2 linked regions of the Desulfatibacillum aliphaticivorans DSM 15576 genome follow. The protein of the gene in region 1 interacts with the protein of each later gene in a pairwise test. Links are inferred from orthologs where the notes say so. Each region holds a gene or a part of one and is shown on either strand. Other genes may lie near its edges.

The links.
Region 2: the proteins of ftsZ (region 1) and rlmN interact in binary tests that used the Escherichia coli proteins (3 or more experiments, as listed by UniProt). The link is inferred for Desulfatibacillum aliphaticivorans DSM 15576 from one-to-one orthologs.

Annotation. Positions count from the first base shown.
Region 1 is NZ_AUCT01000008.1:138,746-142,030, reverse strand. The notes cover bases 311-3,275. They hold ftsZ (cell division protein FtsZ), read left to right. Parts: upstream 311-1,162; coding sequence 1,163-2,389; downstream 2,390-3,275. Other genes in these bases: G491_RS0109325 (radical SAM protein), read left to right, coding at 2,423-3,275; ftsA (cell division protein FtsA), read left to right, coding at 311-1,076. Also shown: more of ftsA, read left to right, coding at 1-310; more of G491_RS0109325, read left to right, coding at 3,276-3,285. UniProt on the Escherichia coli protein: Essential cell division protein that forms a contractile ring structure (Z ring) at the future cell division site. The regulation of the ring assembly controls the timing and the location of cell division.
Region 2 is NZ_AUCT01000017.1:135,454-138,601, reverse strand. Bases 254-3,081 are described here. They hold rlmN (dual-specificity RNA methyltransferase RlmN), read right to left. Parts: upstream 2,294-3,081; coding sequence 1,214-2,293; downstream 254-1,213. Other genes in these bases: ffh (signal recognition particle protein), read left to right, coding at 2,534-3,081; G491_RS0115345 (DUF814 domain-containing protein), read left to right, coding at 254-1,224. Outside these bases: nth (endonuclease III), read right to left, coding at 1-142; more of G491_RS0115345, read left to right, coding at 229-253; more of ffh, read left to right, coding at 3,082-3,148.

The sequences.
Region 1 (3,285 bases):
TCGAATCCACTGTGGAGTCCATCAGGAAGGCCGTGCAGGAAGCCGAACTCATGGCTGGGTGCGATATCTCCAATGTCTACGCCGGAATTGCCGGAGGCCATGTGGCCGGGTTTAACAGCAACGGCATCATCGCCATCAAAGGAAATGAAATTACGCCCGCGGACAAGGAAAGGGTTCTGGAAGCGGCCAGAGCCGTGGCCATTCCCCAGGACAGGGAGATTATCCACGTCCTGCCCCAGGAATACATTGTGGACGGCGAGCGGGGCATCCGCAACCCGGTGGGCATGGCCGGCGTCAGGCTGGAGGCCAACATCCATGTGGTGACCGGCGCTTCCGCGGCGGCCCAGAACATTGTCAAATGCGCGCAAAAGGCGGATCTGGACGTGCTGGAAATGGTCCTGGAGCCCCTGGCTTCCAGCGAAGCCGTCCTCATTCCCGAGGAAAGGGACCTGGGCGTCGCCCTCATTGATATCGGCGGCGGAACCACGGACCTGGCGGTTTTTACGAAAAACTGCATCCGCCATACATACGTTTTGCCCCTGGGCGGCGCCAACCTGACCAACGACATATCCATCGGGTTGCGGGCGCCTTTGGTGGACGCTGAAAAGATCAAGCAGCATTACGGAACCTGCGCTTCGGGAAAAATAGGGAAGGACGATTCCATCGAAATACCCGGGGTGGGAGGGCGTAAAGCCCGCATGTTGCCGCGGCAGATCCTTGGGGAAATCCTGGAGCCCAGGGTGCAGGAAATGTTTGAACTGCTGGATCAGGAGTTATGGAGAGCTGGTATGAAAAACAATATCAGCTCGGGCGTTGTTCTTACGGGAGGCGCCGTGCTCCTGGACGGTATGGCGGAGATTGCAGAGCAGGTGTTCAACGTGCCCGCTCGCATTGGCAAGCCCGCCGGAGTCACCGGCCTGGTGGATATGGTCAATAGCCCCATGTACGCCACGGCCGTGGGCCTGGTGCTTTACGGCGCCAGGAATCAAAATCCGGGCCATTCCCGTCTCAGGGAAAAGGGAATGTTCGACAAGCTAGTCAATTGGCTGAAGAAATGGTTTAAAGACGTTGTATAAAGGTTAAGGTTTTTTGGCGAAAACAGCCGGCGGGTTTTAGGGGGCCTTGCCGGCTAACATGAAGCCATGCAACAGGAGGAAATAATATGTCAGACATGATGTTCAAAATGGTGCCCAAGGAGAAGTCAGCAAGGATCAAAGTGATCGGCGCCGGCGGCGCAGGCGGAAACGCAGTCAACAACATGATCGAGGCGGGTCTGGAAGGGGTGAACTTCATCGTCGCCAACACGGATTCCCAGGCCCTCATGGCCAGCAAGGCCGCCACCAAAATCCAGTTGGGCGAACGCCTGACCGAAGGCCTGGGCGCAGGCGCCAAGCCGGAAATCGGCAAGGCTGCAGCGGAAGAAAACCAGGAGGAAATCAAAAAGGCGCTGGAAGGCAGCCACATGGTTTTCATCACTGCAGGCCTGGGCGGCGGCACCGGAACCGGAGCAGCGCCGGTCATCGCAAAGATCTGCAAGGATTTGGGCGTGCTCACCGTAGGCGTGGTCACCAGACCCTTTAAGTTTGAGGGCAAGAAAAGAACCAGAATGGCCATGGAAGGACTGGAGCGCCTTAAGGAAAACGCCGATACGGTCATCACCATTCCCAACGATCGTTTACGGACCCTGGCCGAAAAAGGCACCTCCATGGTGGACATGTTCAAAAGGGCGGATGAAGTGCTTCTGCACTCGGTGCGCGGCATTACGGACCTGATCATGAAAACCGGTCTGGTCAACCTGGATTTCGCCGACGTGCGCTCCACCATGGATAAAGCGGGCATGGCCCTCATGGGCATCGGCATGGGCCGGGGCGAAAACCGCGCCCTGGAAGCCGCTGAACGCGCCCTGTACCATCCTTTGCTGGAAGACCTGTCCATCAGCGGCGCCCGCGGCGTGCTCATGAACATCACCAGCGGCGCAGACATCAGCCTGGACGAAGTGGCCGAAGCCTCCGAACGCATCCACGAGGAAGCCGGAGACGACGCGGACATCATCTGGGGCTGCGTTGTGGATGAAAACATGGGCGACGAAGTGCGGGTCACCCTTATCGCAACCGGCATCGGCTCCGATGCTCCCGGCGGCCTTAAGCAGCCCGTGCCCATCAGCGAGCCCAAGGGATGCCAGGACGCCGGAACCCGCGGCAGAGTCAGGGACGTCACGCCGGACGACCTGGAGAACGTCCTGGATCTGGACGAGCCCACTTTCATGCGCTCCCGCCAGCAGCGGGCCGTAGGCGAGTCGGCCAGGTCCATGTACCGGGGATACCAGAGCTATATTTCGGAGGACGACGACCTGGATCGCCCCACGTTTATGCGCAAGACCGCGGATTAGTCCATAGCGGCCTTGCGAACCGGGAGAAGGCAGGTGGGTAAAAGAGGAAGCAAAGCTCCTTCGTCCGTGACGGAAATTGGAGCAGTCAGGAAAAACTGGCGCAATCGATTGAGCATCGCCCTGGCTTTTCCCAACTCCTATCAGGTGGGCATGTCCAACCTAGGCTTCCAGACGGTTTACCACCTGTTCAACAGCTTCGACCATGTTGTTTGCGAAAGGGTTTTCAGCCCGGTTCAAGGCGCGCCCGAGTCCGTGGAAAGCAAACAGGCTCTTAACGCTTTTGATGTAATCGCTTTTTCATTGTCGTTCGAGAACGACTACCCAAACATTCTTTCCATGTTGCATGCGGGAGGCGTCCCGTTAAGGTCTGACAAGCGAGACGCCTCCCATCCCCTAGTGATCGCCGGGGGGGTGGGATGCTTTATGAATCCCGAACCCCTGGCGATTTTTTTTGACGCATTTATTCTGGGCGAGGCCGAGCCCGTCATTGACCACCTTGTTGAAAACCTGGATTTGGAAAAATCCAGGGAGCAAGTCCTGAAGGACTTTGCCGCCAACGTCCCCGGCGCGTACGTCCCTTCGTTTTACCAACCGGATTACAAGGAGGACGGAACCCTCCTTTCCATGAATCCTTATTCCGGCGCACCCGAAACCATTGAACGGGTGTATGTGAAGGACGTGGATCAGGCGCCGGCCGTGACAAAAATTTATACCGAAGACACCACGTTCGATAACACCTGCCTGGTGGAGGTCAGCCGGGGCTGCCCCCATGGATGCCGCTTTTGCACCGTGGGGTACATCTATCGGCCTGTCAGGTTTCGGTCCGAAAAAGTGCTTTTGGATTGCCTGGATGAAGGATTGGAGCACACCAAAAAAATCGGGCTTATGGGCGCGGC
Region 2 (3,148 bases), on another replicon or contig:
GCTTGTCCGTACATTGGGCTGACAACATGGTTGCGATCAGCAATTGAAAAGGGCTGTTGTGCTCCAACTGGGTCTTGACAGCAGGGTAAGCCTTTTGTAGACCTTCGAGAATTTTTTTGACGTTCTTTTTGTTGCCTGGCATGGAATGTCCTTTGTGTTTTTAGTTTTAATACTTTTTATCATTTTTTCAGCAGGGGTCAAGCCTTGCATGCGCAACCGGAGATGTGAATGGGAGAACCCGCAAAAAAACTTTCAGCCCTGGGCCTCAGTTCCGGAGGCCTGGACAGCATTCTTTCCGCCCTTGTTCTTAAGGAACAGGGGATTGAGGTGTCTTGGATCAGCTTTGAAACCCCTTTCTTTTCAGCGGACAACGCCCGGAAGGCGTCCGCGGATACGGGCATCCCCCTGATAACCAGATACATTCTTGACGATTACCTGGAAATGCTGCTGAATCCTCCTGCAGGCTACGGAAAAAACATGAACCCCTGCATGGACTGCCATGCACTCATGTTCCGCCTGGCCCATCAGGTAATGCAGGAAATTGGCGCCGACTTCTTGTTTTCGGGCGAAGTGCTGGGGCAGCGGCCCAAAAGCCAGACGCAAAACGCGCTCAACTATGTAAACAAGCACTCCGGCGCGCCCGGATACATCCTCAGGCCTTTGTCCGCAAAAAAACTGACTCCCACCATCCTGGAGAACCAGGGGCTGATAGACAGGGAGCAGCTTCTGGACTTAAACGGCAGAAGCCGCAAGCCTCAGATGGCCCTGGCGGAGAAATACGGGATCAAAGAGTATCCCGCTCCGGCCGGAGGCTGTCTGCTCACGGACAAGGGTTTTTCGGACCGGCTGCGGGATTTGTTCGCCTATCAGAAATCCTACGCTGCAAGGGATTTTGAGTTTTTGAAGTACGGAAGGCATTTTCGCCTTTCCGAGACCGTAAAGGCGATTGTGGGCAGAAACCGTTCGGACAACGAGCAGATAAACGCCCATATCAAGGAGGATGAGGACATCATCATCAAGATGGCGGGCATTCCCGGCCCCAGCGTAATCCTTCCCCACGGCGCCGACGAGCAGGCCGTGCGTCTCGCCGCCCAGCTTTGCGGGGCGTACAGCAAGGCCAAAGAGGGTGAGACTGCCGGGGTATCCATCCTGGCCGGGGGCTCCAAACAGGTTATCCAGGTGGAGGTTCCGGAAAAGGAGATCTTCTACAACTCTATTCTGTAGTTTTCGGCGCGCATGCGTCTTTTTTGGCCTGGTTGGCCGCCTTCAATTGTCCGCAGGCGGCCTTGATGTCCAGGCCTTTGCTGTGCCGCACAATCACGGTGTAATTCTTGTCCATAAGCACCTTATAAAAGGCGTCCACCGCTTCGGGGTCCGGCCTTTCAAAAGGGCTGTTTTCGTGGGGATTGTACGGAATCAGGTTGATCTTGCAGGGCTGGTGCGCCAGGAGCTTGCCCAGCTTTCTGGCGTGCGCCGGAGAGTCGTTGACGCCTTTTAGCAGCACGTACTCGAAAGTCACCCGCCTGCCCGGCCGCAGGGGAAAATCCTTGCAGGCCTGAAGCAGCTCCTCGATGGGGTATTTCTTGTTCACGGGCATAATTTGGTCCCGGATTTCGTTGTCCGGCGCGTTCAAAGACACCGCCAGCTTCACCCGGGTGTCCTTGCCCACGGCGGCCATTTTGGGGACCAGGCCCACGGTGGAAATGGTCACCCTCCTGCCGGAGAAGCGCAGGCCCCAGTCATTATCCGTGATGATATCCATGGCCTGTTTGACGTTATCCCAATTGGCCAGGGGTTCGCCCATGCCCATGAAGACCAGGTTGCGCAAATGCTCCGGGTCCTCCATGGTCGCCTGCACGTCCCGAATCTGGGAAATGATTTCGTTGGCCTGCAGGCTGCGGGTCAGGCCCATGGACGCCGTGCAGCAGAACTTGCAGCCCATGGCGCACCCCACCTGAGTGGACACGCACAGGGTGTGATGCCCCTTTTCCGGGATAAGCACGGTTTCGATGCTGGCCCCGTCCGCGCACTGGAAAAGAAACTTGCGCGATCCGTCGGAGGAATCCTGGGTCTGCAGGATTTTCAAACGCCCGATGGTAAAATGGTCGGACAGGAGCTGGCGATGCCTTTTGGCCAGATTGGTCATGACGTCAAAGGAATCGGCCTGCCGTTGATAAACCCATTGAAGAATCTGGAAGGCCCGGTACGGCTTGAGCTTATGATCGGCCAGCCACCGGACCAGCTCTTCATGGGTGCAGGATATAATATCAGTTTGATCTGAAGAATTTTCCATGTTATAGTTTTCTTCTAACTCTGCAGGTTGGGAGTTTCGCCCCCCCCCTTGGAGGCGGCGTGACCCGCTGCAGATAAAGGTTTTAATATAAAAACGACTGGTTAGGAGGAAAAGACATCCTTTTTCCCAAATCGTTGTTTTGGCTTGACATATCACCTTTATGAGATTATTTTCAACGTTTTCTTTGGGTGACCTCCGGATAGGAGCGCCCACTCCTTGTTTTGGGAGAAGGAAAAAGGGATGTTTGAAAGTCTAAGCGATAGATTAGGCTCAGTATTCAAAAAGCTGAAAGGCCAAGGAAAACTGAGCGAAAAAAATATCCAGGACGGCCTGAAGGAAGTGAGACTGGCCCTCCTGGAGGCGGACGTTCATTATAAGGTCGTTAAAACCCTTATCGCCGCCATCAAAGAACGGGCCGTGGGTCAGGAGGTGTTGGAAAGCCTCACGCCAGGCCAGCAGGTGGTGAAGATCGTCAACGAAGAATTGACGAACCTCATGGGCGGCGCCAACGAGGAGATCAACCTGGGCGGCGGGCATCCGGCAAGCATCATGCTTGTGGGCTTGCAGGGTTCGGGTAAGACCACCACAGCCGGCAAGCTGGCCGTGTATCTCAGGGGACAGGGGCGTAAGCCCTATTTGGTCCCGGCGGACGTTTATCGCCCGGCCGCCATTGAGCAGTTGACGAAAATCGGCAAAGAGTTGTCCATTCCGGTTTATCCTTCGGACACGGACTCCAAGCCGGAAAAAATTGCGGAACTCGCCAGGATCAAGTGCGCGCAGGAAGGCTGCGACACCATGATTCTGGATACCGCTGGCCGCCTGCATATAGACGATGAGTTGATGGCGGAGCTTGGG